DNA from 2 places in the Nocardioides sp. NPDC057767 genome. Region 2 is predicted to be linked to the other one. Evidence: predicted binding sites of a transcription regulator. Region 2 holds the regulator's gene; the other holds the start of a gene.
What was found. The regulator LexA, encoded in region 2, represses DNA repair genes until DNA is damaged. The targets are predictions, from matches to a motif close to TCGAACANNTGTTCGA.
Positions count from the first base shown of each region.

Region 1: a site for LexA is predicted at 2,233-2,248, ahead of ruvC (crossover junction endodeoxyribonuclease RuvC). Genes of this name have one in related genera too.

Region 1 covers NZ_JBHVKJ010000071.1:2,177-9,869, forward strand. The annotation lists gene pdxS (pyridoxal 5'-phosphate synthase lyase subunit PdxS) at 1-328, shown strand, start outside; gene pdxT (pyridoxal 5'-phosphate synthase glutaminase subunit PdxT) at 325-897, shown strand; gene ACFVDI_RS25480 (YebC/PmpR family DNA-binding transcriptional regulator) at 1,005-1,772, shown strand; gene ACFVDI_RS25485 (DUF6458 family protein) at 1,898-2,140, shown strand; gene ruvC (crossover junction endodeoxyribonuclease RuvC) at 2,287-2,826, shown strand; gene ruvA (Holliday junction branch migration protein RuvA) at 2,823-3,425, shown strand; gene ruvB (Holliday junction branch migration DNA helicase RuvB) at 3,432-4,529, shown strand; gene yajC (preprotein translocase subunit YajC) at 4,617-4,988, shown strand; gene secD (protein translocase subunit SecD) at 4,997-6,709, shown strand; gene secF (protein translocase subunit SecF) at 6,709-7,693, shown strand, end outside.
Region 2 covers NZ_JBHVKJ010000010.1:18,792-26,484, forward strand. The annotation lists gene ACFVDI_RS07245 (ATP-dependent DNA helicase) at 1-1,605, shown strand, start outside; gene ACFVDI_RS07250 (MXAN_6640 family putative metalloprotease) at 1,686-3,176, opposite strand; gene ACFVDI_RS07255 (alkaline phosphatase D family protein) at 3,316-5,001, opposite strand; gene lexA (transcriptional repressor LexA) at 5,099-5,866, opposite strand; gene ACFVDI_RS07265 (LysM peptidoglycan-binding domain-containing protein) at 6,047-6,424, shown strand; gene ACFVDI_RS07270 (hypothetical protein) at 6,569-7,450, opposite strand.

The DNA of each region.
Region 1 (7,693 bases), on a different contig from region 2:
CAAGGAGCTCCAGGCCCCCTACGAGCTCGTCAAGGAGGTCGCCGCCAACGGCAAGCTCCCGGTCGTCCTCTTCACCGCCGGCGGCATCGCGACCCCGGCCGACGCCGCGATGATGATGCAGCTCGGCGCCGAGGGTGTCTTCGTCGGCTCCGGCATCTTCAAGTCCGGCAACCCCGCCCAGCGCGCCGAGGCGATCGTCAAGGCGACCACCTTCCACGACGACCCCGACGTGATCGCCAAGGTCTCCCGCGGTCTCGGCGAGGCGATGGTCGGCATCAACGTCGACGAGCCGGCCCGGTCGATCCAGTTCGCGGAGCGCGGCTGGTGACCACGGTCGGCGTCCTCGCCCTCCAGGGCGACGTCCGCGAGCACCTCGCCGCCCTGGACCGCCTGGGTGTGAAGAGCACGTCCGTACGCCGCCGGGAGGAGCTCGACGCGTGCGACGCTCTCGTCATCCCGGGCGGCGAGTCGACGGCGATGTGGCGCCTGGCTCGTACCTTCGAGCTGCTCGACCCGCTCCGTGAGCGGGTCCGCACAGGGATGCCGGCGCTCGGCACCTGTGCCGGGATGGTGCTCCTGGCCGACCGCCTCCTCGACGCAGCGGTTGGCCAGGAGACCATCGGCGGGCTCGACATGACGGTGCGGCGAAACGCCTTCGGGCGCCAGACCGAGTCGTTCGAGACCGACCTGGAGGTCACCGGGCTGGAGGGCACGGTCCACGGCGTCTTCATCCGCGCGCCGTGGGTCGAGGAGATCGGTGACGGCGTCGAGGTGCTGGCGAGCGTCGAGGGCCACCCCGTCGCCGTACGCCAGAACCAGCTGATGGCGACGAGCTTCCATCCCGAGGTCAACGCCGACGACCGGCTGCACCGGCTGTTCCTGGACACCTGCTGCTGACGGTGGCGGACCGCACGTAGTTAGAATGGGCACCTGCTGCCCTGTGACGACTCCGGTGGCGGCTCGACAAGCAGAGACGACGACGTGGGGCAAAGGACGGTTCAACGATGAGCGGCCACTCAAAGTGGGCAACGACCAAGCACAAGAAGGCGGCGATCGACGCCAAGCGCGGCAAGCTCTTCGCCAAGCTCATCAAGACGATCGAGATCGCGGCCAAGACCGGTGGTCCCGACCCGTCCGGAAACCCGACCCTCTACGACGCCATCCAGAAGGCCAAGAAGCAGTCGGTCCCCAACGACAACATCGACCGCGCGGTCAAGCGTGGCGGTGGGCTCGACGGCGGCGGGGTCAGCTACGACACGATCATGTACGAGGTCTACGGTCCGCAGGGCGTCGCACTCCTGATCGAGTGTCTGACCGACAACCGCAACCGGGCGGCCATGGAGGTCCGCACCGCGGTCACCCGCAACGGCGGCACCATGGCCGACCCGGGCTCGGTCTCGCGCCTCTTCGACCGCAAGGGCGTCGTCGTGGTGGCGAAGGCCCAGGAGGGCAAGGAGGTCTCCGAGGACGACCTGCTCGAGGCCACCCTCGACGCGGGTGCCGAGGACGTCAACGACCTCGGTGAGTCCTTCGAGATCGTCTCCGACCCCTCCGACGTGGTCGCGGTCCGCACCGCGCTCCAGGACGCGGGGATCGACTACGACTCCGCCGAGGTCCAGTTCGTCGCGAGCATGGACATCCCGGTCGCCGACGCCTCGTCGGCCGAGAAGGTCTTCAAGCTCATCGACGCCGTCGACGACCTCGACGACGTGCAGAACGTCTTCTCCAACGCCGACGTCCCCGACGAGGTCATGGAGACCGTCGACGCCTGATCGCTCCGCTGGTCGAGCTGGGGGCCGGGCCGTACGGCGAACCGGCTCATTCTCGGGCCTGATGCTGGGTACCCGGAAGGTCACGAACCGCCATGAGGGCCGGTTCGCACCGGAAGGAGTACACGATGGGATACGGCGTAGGAGCTATTCTGCTCGTCGTCGGACTTGTCCTGGCGTTGGCTGTTCACGTCTCGGTCAGCGGGGTCGATCTGACCATGATCGGCTGGATCCTGGCCGCTGTCGGAGCCTTGGTGCTGATCCTGACCGCGGTGACCCTGAACACCGGCGGTCGGTCACGCACGGTCGCGCGGCGGAGGCACGCCGACGGTACGGAGACCGTCGAGGAGCGACGCACCGACACCCTGTGAGCACGGCGCCTCGATCCCGGGGCCTCCGTGCACGTCGCATCCTCCTGAATGAGGGTGTCGCGAGCCCGGAGGCAGCAGCCGACCGGTAGTCTGCGAACAGACGTTCGACACCCGGCCGGCTCAGTCGTTGTGGAAGAGGTGCTCCAGTGCGCGTGCTTGGGATCGACCCCGGCCTGACCCGGTGCGGGATGGGCGTGGTCGACGGCTCGCTCGGCCGGCCGCTCTCGATGGTGGACGTCGGCGTGATCCGTACCTCCGCCGACCTTCCCGTCTGGGAGCGGCTGGTGAGCATCGAGAAGGGGATCGACGCCTGGATCGAGGAGCACCGTCCCGACGCGGTCGCCATCGAGCGGATCTTCGCGCGCTCGAACGTCTCCACGATCATGGGCACGGCCCAGGCCAGCGGTCTCGCCATGGTCTGTGCCGCCCGGCGCGGCCTCCCGGTCGCCCTGCACACCCCGTCCGAGGTCAAGGCCGCCGTCTCCGGCAACGGCCGCGCCGACAAGACCCAGGTGACCGCGATGGTGACCCGGATCCTGCGGCTCCCGACCCCGCCGAAGCCTGCCGACGCCGCCGACGCGCTCGCGCTGGCCATCACCCACCAGTGGCGCGGAGGCGCCCAGAACCGCATCGAAGCCGCGGTGGCCGCGGCAGGGAAGCGCTCAACAGAAGGGTCACGTAGATGATCGCGTCCGTGCGCGGCAAGGTCGCCGCCGTCAGTCTCTCCACCGCCGTCGTCGAGGTCGGCGGTATCGGCATCGAGCTGCTCTGCACCCCCAACACGCTGGCCACGCTCCGCACCGGCGAGGAGGCGCACCTGCCGACCAGTCTGGTCGTGCGCGAGGACTCGTTGACCCTCTTCGGGTTCACCGACACCGACGAGCGCACGCTCTTCGAGCTCCTCCAGACCGCCTCCGGGGTCGGCCCGAAGCTCGCCCAGGCGATGCTCGCGGTGCTCTCGCCCGACGGCATCCGGCTGGCCATCTCGACCGAGGACGCCAAGACGCTGACCAAGGTCCCCGGCATCGGTCAGAAGGGCGCCCAGCGGGTGATCCTGGAGCTCAAGGACCGGATCGGCGCGCCCGCGGGCACCGCCTCGGCGCCCGCAGCCGCCCAGCCGGACGCCGCACCGTGGCGCGACCAGGTCGCCGAGGCCCTCGTCGGCCTGGGCTACAACGCCCGGGACGCCGACAAGGCGGTCACCGCCATCGAGCCGGAGGCCGGCGACCAGGCCAACATCTCGCTGTTGCTGCGGGCCGCGCTGCGCACTCTTTCGAAGGCATAAGGACGCATGCACGAGGACGACCTGACCGCGGCCGAGGAGGACTCCCGCTTTGATGGGTACAGCTCCTCGCTCACCATCGCCGAGGCCGACGGGGACGACCGGGCGGTCGAGGCCGCGCTGCGCCCCAAGAGCCTCGACGAGCTGATCGGCCAGCAACGCGTCCGGGAACAGCTCAGCCTGGTCCTGGAGGCGGCGAGGCAGCGTGAGCGAGCCCCTGACCACGTACTCCTGTCCGGGCCGCCGGGCCTCGGAAAGACCACCCTCGCGATGATCATCGCCGCCGAGATGTCGGCGCCGCTGCGGATCACCTCGGGCCCCGCGATCACCCACGCCGGCGACCTCGCCGCCATCCTGAGCGGGCTCAACGAGGGCGAGGTGCTCTTCGTCGACGAGATCCACCGGATGAGCCGCCCCGCCGAGGAGATGCTCTACCTGGCGATGGAGGACTTCCGCGTCGACGTCGTCATCGGGAAGGGCCCGGGCGCGACCGCGATCCCGATCGATCTGCCGCCGTTCACGCTCGTCGGCGCGACCACGCGAGCCGGCCTCCTCCCGGGGCCGCTGCGGGACAGGTTCGGCTTCACCGGCCATCTGGAGCTCTACGACCCACAAGACCTCGAGCTGATCGTGCGCCGCTCCGCGGGCCTGCTCGACGTCACTCTCCGCGACGACGGCGCCGCCGAGATCGCGGGCCGCTCCCGCGGCACCCCACGCATCGCCAACCGCCTGCTGCGCCGCGTACGCGACTATGCCCAGGTCAAGGCCGACGGCACGGTCACCCAGCAGGTCGCCCAGAAGGCGCTCGACCTCTACGAGGTCGACCCGCTCGGCCTGGACCGCCTCGACCTGGCCGTCCTCGACGCCCTGTGCCGCCGCTTCGGCGGCGGTCCGGTGGGCATCTCCACCCTCGCCGTCGCGGTGGGGGAGGAGCGCGAGACGGTCGAGGAGGTCGCCGAGCCCTTCCTCGTACGTAGCGGCTTCCTGGCCCGTACGCCGCGGGGCCGCGTCGCGACCCCGGCAGCATGGGAGCACCTCGGGCTGCCGGTGCCGGCCAGCGCCGAGGCGGCGGCTTGGTCCAGGGACACGCTCTGGGATGAGGCCTGATTCACAGTCCCAACCAGGTGCCTGGTTAGACTTGCACGTCGCCGTGCGCTTGCCGGCCACCACTCAGACTGTCGGAGCCGAACCCCCGTGGAATTCCTTCCTTTTATCGTCATCATCGTCCTGTTCTACTTCCTGTTGATCAGGCCGCAGCAGAAGCGTGCGAAGGAGGCTCGAGAGCTCCAGCTCAACCTCCAGCCGGGTGACCGGGTGATGCTGACCGCTGGGCTCTTCGGCACCGTGACCGAGGTCGAGGAGACGACGACCAACATCAAGGTCGAGATCGCCGATGGCGTCGTCATCCAGGTCGTGCGCCAGGCCGTGGCCCAGAAGGTCGCGCCCGCCGGCGACTCCGACGAATCCGACGACGAGGCCGGCGAGGAGACCGAGGTCGAGGCTGCGGCCGACGAGACCTCCGCCGATGCCGAGAACGTCATCGTGGACCTCGACAAGAAGGACTGACCGAACTCATGGCACGCAAGACCGCGCGCCCAGGGCGGACACTCGCACTGCTCTTCCTGGCGATCGCGATCATGTTCGGCGGCATCGCGTTCGCCGGCACCTGGAAGCCCGAGCTGGGCCTCGACCTCCGCGGCGGCACCGAGATCTCGATGACCGCAGAGAACTCCGAGGGCGGTTCGGTCCCGAAGGAGAGCCTCGACGAGGCCAAGGCGATCATCGACCAGCGCGTCAACGGCTCCGGCATCACCGGCGGCCGGGTGACCACCGAGGGCAACGACGTCATCAAGGTCTCCATCCCCGGCACCGGCAAGGTGCAGCAGGAGACCGCCGAGCGCGTCCGCCAGACCGCGAAGCTCCGCTTCCGACTGGTCGCCTGCAGCCCGCAGACGCAGTGTGGCTCCGGCGCCGACGCCGGCGGCTCTATGATCGAGGACCCCTCGACCGGCACCGTCCCCGGCACCTCGCCGCGGGCGCCGTTCGGTGGCGAGACCGCCAGCGCCACCGAGACCGCGAGCGCGTCCGACAAGGCCTCTGACAAGGCCTCGGAGAAGACCGAGCCGAGCGCCAGCCCGTCGGCCTCCGCGAGCGCCGAACCCGAGAAGCAGAACGACAACGCGGTCGTGAAGGTCGACGACGCGGTCAAGTTCATGCGCAACGTCCCGCAGGAGTGGGCGACCGCCTACAACTCCTTCAGCTGCCCGGCCCCGGGCGCCGAGCCCGCCGAGGACATCCCCGGCAAGCCGCTGCTGACCTGCGACAACGACGGCGTTCCCTACCTGCTGACCCCGGCGGTCATCGAGGGCACCGAGATCGACGAGGCCTCCTACGGCATCCCGCAGCAGCAGGCCAACTACGTCGTCACGCTCGACTTCAAGTCCAAGGGCAACAAGGTCTTCGCCGACACCACCGGCGCGATCGCCGGCACCGGCGAGCAGTTCGCGATCGTCCTGGACGCCAAGGTCATCTCCGCTCCGACCGCCGACTCGCGGATCAGCGGCGGTGCCCAGATCAGCGGCGACTTCACCCAGGAGAGCGCCGCCGCGCTGGCCAACAACCTGAAGTACGGCTCGCTGCCGCTCGACTTCCCCGACGACGGCATCCAGACCCGGGTCATCGGCCCGACGCTGGCCGGCAACCAGCTCACCGCCGGCCTGTGGGCCGGTCTCGTCGGTCTGATCCTCGTGGTGATCTACTCGATCCTCTACTACCGAGGCATGAGCATCGTGGTGATCGGATCGCTGGCCGTGGCGGGTGCTGCGACGTACGGCATGATCCTGCTGCTCAGCGAGACCGCGGGCGTCACGCTCGACCTGCCCGGTGTGGCCGGTCTGATCGTCGGTATCGGCATCACCGCCGACTCGTTCATCATCCTCTACGAGAGGATGCGTGACGACATGCGTGAGGGGCGCTCCATGCGGGTGGCCGTCGACACCGCGTGGCCGCGGGCACGAAACACCTGTCTTGCCTCCGACGGCGTCTCGTTCCTGGCCGCGTTCGTGCTCTACGTCTTCGCGACCAACGAGGTCAAGGGCTTCGCGTTCATGCTCGGCCTGACCACGGTCATCGACGTGCTGGTGTTCTTCTGGTTCACCCACCCGATGACCAAGCTCATGGCCGGCTGGGGCTTCTACAACAAGGGCCACGTCCTCTCGGGCATGGACAAGCGTGCGATCGGCATGATGCCCGGCTCGGGCACCACTCTGGCTGGAGGCAAGGCCTGATGAGCAAGTTCTCTTTCTCGCGGCTCGGCAAGGAGCTCTACACCGGCGAGAAGTCGTTCGACTTCGTCGGCAAGCGCAAGATCTGGTACGCCGCGTCGATCGTGCTGCTCGCAGTCATCGTGGGCGGGATGTTCCTCAGGCCGCTCAACCTCGGTATCGACTTCACCGGCGGCACGCGTTACACCGTCTCGGTCGACGGCGCCGACCAGAAGCTGGCCGACGAGCTGCGCGGAGTCATCGGTGAGACCGAGGTCGAGGAGGCCGACAGCGCCACGGTGCGTACTGCCGGCTCCGACTCCATCGTCATCGAGACCGAGGCGATCCCGGACGGGTCCGAGGACGACCAGGCGATGATCAAGGCGATCACCGCGACCGCCGACGTGCCCGAGGACGACGTCTCCCGCACCGGCATCGGACCGAGCTGGGGCGAGCGGGTCGCCACCAAGGCCGGCCTCGCGCTGGGCATCTTCCTGCTGGGCGTGATCGCGTTCATCTGGATCTACTTCAAGGAATGGAAGATGTCGGTCGCGGCCGTCGTGGCCCTGGCGCACGACGTGCTCCTGACCGTGGGCGTCTACGCGATCGTCGGCTTCGAGGTGACGCCCGCGACGGTGACCGGCTTCCTGACGATCCTCGGCTACTCGCTCTACGACACCGTGGTGGTCTTCGACAAGGTCAAGGAGAACACCCGCAACCTGGCCCTGAAGAAGCAGACCTACGCCCAGGCCGCCAACCTGGCGGTCAACCAGACCTTGGTGCGCTCGATCAACACCTCGATCGTCGGTCTGCTGCCGGTCGTCGCGATCCTCTACGTCAGCGCCGTCCAGCTCGGCACGTCCTCGCTCAAGGACATCTCGCTGGTGCTGTTCGTCGGTATGGCCGTCGGCACCTACTCCTCGATCTTCATCGCCACCCCGATGCTGGTGCACCTGAAGTCGGGTGAGAAGGACATCGTCGACGCCGAGAAGCGGGCCGCCGCGCGGA
Region 2 (7,693 bases):
CAGGGCACCCTGGTCGACGTCCCGCTCGGCCCGATGGCCGAGAAGGTCCTGGAGCTGCGCAGCTGGGCCGAGGAGGAGGCCGAGAAGGGTGGCAGCGGCGAGCGCGACTCGGCGCCGCGCCACACCGACCGTGAGTGGCGTCAGGTCTCGGTCAACCACCGCGACTGCCTCGGCGCCGCCAAGTGCCCCTTCGGCGAGGAGTGCTTCGTCGAGGTCGCCCGCGACAAGGCCCAGAAGAGCCACCTGATCGTCACCAACCACTCCCTGCTCGCGATCGATGCGATCGAGGGCGTGCCGATGATCCCGGAGTACGACGCGGTGGTGATCGACGAGGCCCACGAGCTGGTCGCCCGGGTGACCCAGGCAGCGACCGACGAGCTGACCGCCGCAGAGGTGGAGCGTGCCGCCCGCCGGGCGCAGAAGCACGTCGAGGGCTCCGAGGCCGACGACCTGGCCGACGCCTCCGACGCGCTGCGGGCGGCGATCAACGAGACCTCGCCGGGGCGGTTCGTGACCCTCCCGGAGCTGGTCTCCGACGCGCTGGTGCTGGTGCGTGACGCCGCGCGCTCCGCGCTCTCGGCGCTCCCCAAGCCGAAGGACTCCGACAGCGCCGACCCTGGCTTCCAGCAGGCCAAGGGCGGACTCCAGGAGGTCTTCACGACCGCTGAGCGGATGGCCGCGGTTTCCGAGCACGACGTGATCTGGCTCAACGAGGGCAGCGACCGGATCCCGCCACGACTCTGCGTCGCGCCGCTGCAGGTCTGGGCGCAGATGCGCGAGAAGCTGCTGCGGGAGAAGACCGTCGTGTTCGCCTCGGCGACGCTCAAGCTCGGCGGGGACTTCGGTCCCGTGGCCGGATCTCTCGGGCTCAAGGCGGAGGAGCGCACCGAGGTGGGTGCCGGGGCGCAGCGCACCGAGGACGTGCTGCCGTGGGTCGGGCTCGATGTCGGCAGCCCGTTCGACTACGGCCGGCAGGGGATCCTCTACGTCGCCCGCCACCTGCCTCCTCCCGGCCGCGACGGCATGGGCGCCAAGACCCTGGACGAGATCGTCGACCTGGTCGACGCCGCCGACGGACGTACGCTCGGGCTCTTCTCGTCCCGTCGCGCGGCCGAGGCGGCCGCCGAGGTCGTGCGCCAGAAGCTGCCTCACCTGACCACGCTGGCGCAGGGCGACGCCCAGCTGCCCGAGCTCGCAGCGCAGTTCGTCGCAGACCCCCACACGGTGCTCTTCGGGACGCTGTCGCTGTGGCAGGGGATCGACGTGCCCGGCGACACCTGTCAGCTGGTGATCATCGACCGGATCCCGTTCCAGCGGCCCGACGACCCGCTGATGTCGGCCCGGCAGCAGGCGGCGGACAAGGCCGGCGGCAACGGATTCATGCAGGTCGCCGCCACTCATGCCGCGTTGCTCATGGCCCAAGGCGCCGGCCGGCTGATCCGCACCACCACCGACCGCGGGGTGGTGGCGGTGCTGGACGCCCGGCTGGCGACCGCGCGCTACGGCGGCTTCCTCAAGGCCAGCCTGCCGCCGATGTGGGCCACCACCGACCCGGCCATCGTGCGCCAGGCGCTGAAGCGACTCTCCGAGTCAGCCTCCGCCTGACGCCGGTCGAGTCGGCTCGTACTGACCGAAAAGCACGTCGAGTCGGCTCGTTGGAACGAGCCGACTCGGCGTGATCTGGGTCAGCGGTAGGTCTTGGCCCACCAGCGGTGGGTGGCCTTGTCGGGCGTGGCGACGCCGTGGCAGGAGTACGGGGTGCCCTGACCGCAGGTGAAGTTGCTGCTCGCGTTGGCGAAGGTGACCTCGACCTTGCGGATCCGCTTGGAGGAGAACCCCTCGATGGTCTTGGTGGCGATGCCCTGGCTGTTGGGCTTGAGGTGGTAGACGCCGCGGGTGCCGTCGGTGCGGAAGATGCTGATCACGGCAGCGTTGGCGTTGGGGCGGGCGACGTCGACCTTGATGCGCAGCTTCCAGCCCTTGCCGACGTTCTTCGGGACCAGACGCTGGGAGGCGTAGGTGAGGTGCTTGAGGGTGAACTGGCCGTCGACGGTCTGTCGCTTGGCGGGCAGCGCGGTGCGGCCGTCGTAGACCGGCGGGTAGTAGGCGCCACCCTCGCTGTAGCTCTTCGCGGGGGCCAGGTTGGCGGCGGCGAAGCGGGCGTACTGCAGCTTCAGCGTGGTGCCGCGCGCGGCGAGCGTCTGTCGGATGGCCGCGGTGGAGTAGGTGGACGGGGCCCGGTTCCAGACACCGAGGACCACCTCCGGGAGGGAACCCCGCTCCTTGGCGAAGCGCTCGGAGAGGTAGCGGAAGAAGATCCAGTTGCCGTAGATGCCGAGGTTGGAGACGTTGGAGTTGTCCAGCGGCTTGCGCTGGTCCTCCAGCTGGCCGTAGGCCAGGTACTGGCGGTTGTCGTTGATGCTGTCGTAGACCTCGTCCTCGACCCAGGTCGCCGTGGACTCCATCATCCAGCGGTCCTCGCCGGCGTCGTAGGCGAACTGGACCGCGTGGAAGTACTCGTGGGCGGCGGTGACCCGGAGGTTCTCGGTGGGCGTGTTGGCCGTGCCGTACTCACTGGTGGCGTAGTCGTTGTCCAGGACGCAGTAGGCCGTCGCGGCGGTCTTGGAGACCTTCGTCTCGGGGGCGCAGTAGCCGTAGTAGCCCTCGTCGTAGAGGTTCTCCAGGTAGATGTCGACCTTGCCGGGGGTGACCGTCTTGTCGGCGGCAGGCTTGCGGTAGCCCGCCTGCACATAGATGTTGTGGACCTTCGTGACCACGTCACGGACCTGGGTCGCGTACGCCACCGAGGCGCTGTCGCCACCCTTGCCCGGCGTGTAGTGGACGCAGACGACGTCGCTGCACGTCTCGGTCGCGGTGCGCGGGCGGGCGAGCAGCTCACGCGCGGCCTTCTGGTTGGAGCCGTCCAGGGCGTCCTTGGCGTTCCAGAGGTTGGTCAGGGCGATGGTCGCGTCGGGCCGGCCGGCGACGTGCCGACCTGGCACGACCTGGCGGGCGCCACGGACCGACTGGTTGCGCTTGACCTTCTTGGCCTCGGCGAGAGCCTCCCGGGCCTCCTCCTCTGTCACCGGCTGTGCGGCGCTGGTGTCGCCGCCGGTCCGCACCGAGCTCGCCGGGGTCGATCCGGTTGCGGGCATGGTGGCGGCGAAGGTGGCCACTACCATCCCTGCGATCAAGACGAGGGAGCGTTGTTTGCGGTTGATCCGGCGGGCAATGTTTCGCATGAGATACCAGACGTTCGGGAAGGTAGACCAGGGCAGTCTAAGGGCACGCGACTCGGCCACATCGGTGAAACGCCTAGACCGGCTCGGTGACGTGATGGAGCCGGTTGCTCCCGCTCGCGGTGGCGTACGACCTGGCCCAGGTGGCCGTGGTCCTGGAGTCCTTGCGCTCGCCGATGACGTACCAGTCCATCTGGGCCCGGTTGCGGGTCACGTCGAGGACCGAGAAGCCGTGGTCGTCGAAGTTGAGGTAGCGCACATGGCGGTTGGCGGTCCTGATGATGTTCTCGACCGTCACGCTCACCGTGCGGCGCGGTGCGCCGAGGATGTCCTTGAGGTTGTTCGAGGTCACCGAGGTGGCGACGAACTCGACGCCGGCGGTCCTGCCGAGCGGGTAGACGGCGGAGTCGTACGGCAGGTCGCAGGCCCACGCCGAGTGGATGTCGCCGGTGACGAACACCGTGTCGGTGATCGCGTTGTCGCGGATGTGCTCGAAGAGCTCGGTGCGGTCGGCGGTGTAGCCGTCCCACTGGTCGACGTTGTAGGCGATGCCGTTGTCGGGCAGCAGCCCGGTGACGTCGTTGACCGGGCTGACCAGGCTCTTCGGGAGGGCCGCGAAGGTGACCGGCGCGATCATGACCGGGTTGCCGACGATCTTCCACCGGGCGTCGGTGAGCAGGCCCTCCTTGAGCCACTCCAGCTGCTCGTCGCCGGTGATCGTACGGTCGGGGTCGTCGACGCCGGCCAGGTCGGTGCGGGCGACCTGCTCGGAGCGGTAGGAGCGCAGGTCGAGCATGCTCAGCTCGAGGAGGGTGCCGAACCTCAGCCGCCGGTAGATGCGGTCGTGGAGGTGCCCGCCGGTCTCGACGACGGCAGTGCCGTCGACACGTAGCGGCATCCACTCGTCGTAGGCCTGGTTGGCGTTGGTCTTGCGGTCGATCCAGTCGTACTCGCCGGGCTCGTTGTTCTCCGCACCCAGCAGCCAGGCGTCGTTGGCGGACTCGTGGTCGTCCCAGGTGACGATCCAGGGCAGGTGTGCGTGCGCGTCGGCGAGGTCGGCGTCGCGCTTGTACTGGGCGTGCCGGACCCGGTAGTCGGCCAGGGTGTGCATCTCGTGGGCCGGCTCGTGCGGGCGGATGTCCTCGTTGGCCATGCCGTAGCCGTACTCGCCGGGGCCGTACTCGTAGAGATAGTCGCCCAGGTGGAGGATCGCGTGCAGGTCGTCGCGCGCGGCCAGATGGCGGTAGGCGGCGAACCAGCCGGCCTGCAGGTTGGAGCAGGAGACCACCCCGAAACGTACGTTGTCCGGGGCCGCGTCCGCAGCCGGAGCGGTGCGTGTGCGGCCGACGCGGCTGGTCTGGCCGTTGTAGGTGAAGCGGTAGAAGTACCAGCTCTCCGGGGACAGGCCGGTGACGTCGAGCTTCACGGTGTGGTCGCGGTCCGGGCCGGTGAGCTGGGTGCCCTTGGCGGTGAGGCGGCTGAAGTCCGCGGTCGGCGAGACCTCCCAGTGGACCAGGATCTCCTCGCCCCGTCCGGACCCCGGGGTCGCCTCCGCGGTGGGCGTGACCCGGGTCCAGATGACCACGCGGTCCGGGAGCGGGTCGCCGGAGGCGACGCCGTGCTGGAAGTGGTTGAGCGTGGTGCCGGCTGCCTCGGCGGGTGTCGGCAGTGCCACGACTCCCACTCCTGCGGCGGTGGCCAGGCCGGCGGCGATGAGGGTGCGGCGGTCGATCTGCGTCTGGGTCGTGCTGCTCTGAGTCACGCTGTATGGAACGACGCAGCCGCCGGCCCTGTCATGGGCCGGCGGCTGGATTTCACGCAGAGTTCCCGGACTGGTCGCGGGAGGTGTGAGACAGGACTCAGAGGCTGCGCAGGACCGCCGTCACCTTGCCGAGGATCGTCGCGTGGGTGCCGTCGATCGGCTCGTACGCCGCGTTGTGCGGCAGCAGCCACACCTTGCCGTCCTTGCGGGAGAGCGTCTTGACCGTCGCCTCGCCGTCGATCAGCGCGGCCACGATCTCGCCGTTCTCCGCGGTGGGCTGCTGGCGCACGACCACGAAGTCGCCGTCGCAGATCGCGGCGTCGACCATCGAGTCACCGGAGACCGAGAGCAGGAAGAGGTCGCCGTTGCCGACCAGCTGCTTGGGCAGCGGGAAGACGTCCTCGATGCTCTGCTGGCTCGAGGTCTCCTCGGCCAGGATCGGGCCACCGGCCGCGATCCGACCGACCAGGGGAACCATGGTGGCGTCGGGGTTGGGGTTGACGACGGCCTCGGCGGTGAGCGCCGGCTCGGTCTCCTCGCCGGCCATGGCCTTGCGGTGGGCCATCACCTCGGGGAGGAAGACCTCGAGGGCACGGGGTCGCTTCGGGTCCTTGCGGATCAGACCACGCTGCTCCAGCGCGCGCAGCTGGTGGGCGACGCTGCTGGTGCTGGTCAGCCCGACGGCGGCACCGATCTCGCGCATGCTGGGCGGGTAGCCGCGCTGCTCGATGCTGTCGCGCAGGTGAGCGAGGATGCGCTGCTGACGCGGCGTGAGCCCGGTCGCGTCCGGCGGCCCGTCGGGCAGCTCGCGGACGCGGCTCTTCTTCGAACCGCCTGATCCGGTGCCTGTCTTCTGCGTGGTCATGTCATCACATTAGTCCCTCTGGCACCACGACATCAAACATCTGTTCGATCTCGTTCGAAGTGCGTGTCGGCGTTCAAAAATTCCTGACGTCGCTACTTGCGTTGTTCGAACACGTGATCTACCTTCGAACATGTGCTCGATCGAACACGTGATCGAGAGACTTGTGAACTGGAGGCCGTGATGAGTGCAACCGTCTATGTGCTGCCCGTAGCCGAGCCGCCCCGGCCCGTGCCGGAGGTGCGTCGCTCGACGGTGCGGCTCACCCGTCGTGGGCGGATCGTCGTGTTCGCCTTCGCGCTCGTCGTGCTCTTCGCGATCGCTTTCGTCGGGGCGCGGGTGGCCTTCGCGGTGGACGGTGATGCCGACAAAAGCCCCGCCCCCGCCGCTCACACGATGGTCGTCGGCGATGGCGACACGCTCTGGGACATCTCCGCGGAAGCCGTCGCCGGGACCGGCGCTTCGATTCGGGAGATGGAGCAGAGGATCAAGGAGCTCAACGGTCTCGAGTCCTCGATGCTCGTGTCCGGGCAGACCCTGATCGTTCCGACCGCGCCGTAGCGGGCGCCCACAGATGTCCGGCTGCTCCTTCGAGGGAGTCAGCCCGCGCGGCGGGCACCCTGGCAGCCGGCAACCGGGGAAATGTGAGAGTGCTGCAGACGATGGGAAGCGTCTGCAGCACTCTCGCTGTCCTGGCGGTCGTCGTCAGTGACGCCCGCGGTAGGGCGTGTCCGGCTCGGGCGGCGGCCACTGCTTGTTGCGGGTGCTGTGACGCGGCGGCCACTCGTCGTCCGGCTGAGCGGCGGGCGGTTCCTGGGGCTGTCGTTGGGTGGGCATCGCCTGCGTCGCTGCCGGATCCTGGGTCAGTCGAGCCCTCGAGCCGGTCTGGCCGTAGCTGGCCGGAGCCTGGTAGGCGCCGGACTGATACTGCGAGGAGCCGGCCTGCTGGGTGGGGTAGCTGTCGGTGCCGTAGCCCTGCGAGCCGTACGCCGGGGAGCTGGTCGGCGTGGAGGCCGGGGTCGGCGGGCTCGTGTAGTAGGGCGGGGTGCTCGGCGGCGTCGGCGGCTGGTAGCTCGGCGTGCTGTAGGCCGACCGGCTCCCGGTGTTGCCGAAGTCCGAGGAGCTGCTCGTGTAGCCGTAGGGCGACTGGGAGCCCGTGTCGGTGTAGGCCGAGCGGCTGCCGGTGTCACCGTAGGGAGCCTGGCTCCCGGTGTCGGAGCTGTGCCGGCCGTAGGAGCCGGTGTCCTCGTAGCCGTAGGAGCCGGTGCCGTAGTAGTCCTGCTCCATGTAGGTCGTCTGGTCGCCGTATGGCTGCTCCGGGTAGTCCTGCTCCTCGACGTAGGCGTTGGAGTGGCTTCCGGTGTAGTCGTCGGCGGGCGGTGGGGTGGGGGAGCCGGTGAGGGCCCGCCAGGCCTTCCCGGCGAAGGTGAAGGTCAGGAAGAGACAGGCGACTGCGACGACGGCCGCGACGGCGAGCTTCACCCAGGCGCCGGAATCGCCTCCTCGTGCGTCGGCCCCGAAACCGACGGCGACCCACACCAGCACTCCCCAGATGACGAGGAATGCCAGCGTCGCGATCGCAGGCAAGATGAACGGTGGCCGGGGACCGCTTCTGGGGCGCGTGCCTCTCCGCGACCCGACGCGATTTCCTCCGGAGATGTTTGTCACGGGGTCATTCTTACCCATCTGGGCCAGCGCGTCGCCGCTGAACCGGAATCTTTCGGTGTTTGACCGACGACACGCCGGGCGCACGGGGAAACGCGGCGCTCGCTTGCATCGACTGGGGGGCGGGCGTACGGTTACCACTACATCTAGTAGTTACACCGCTGT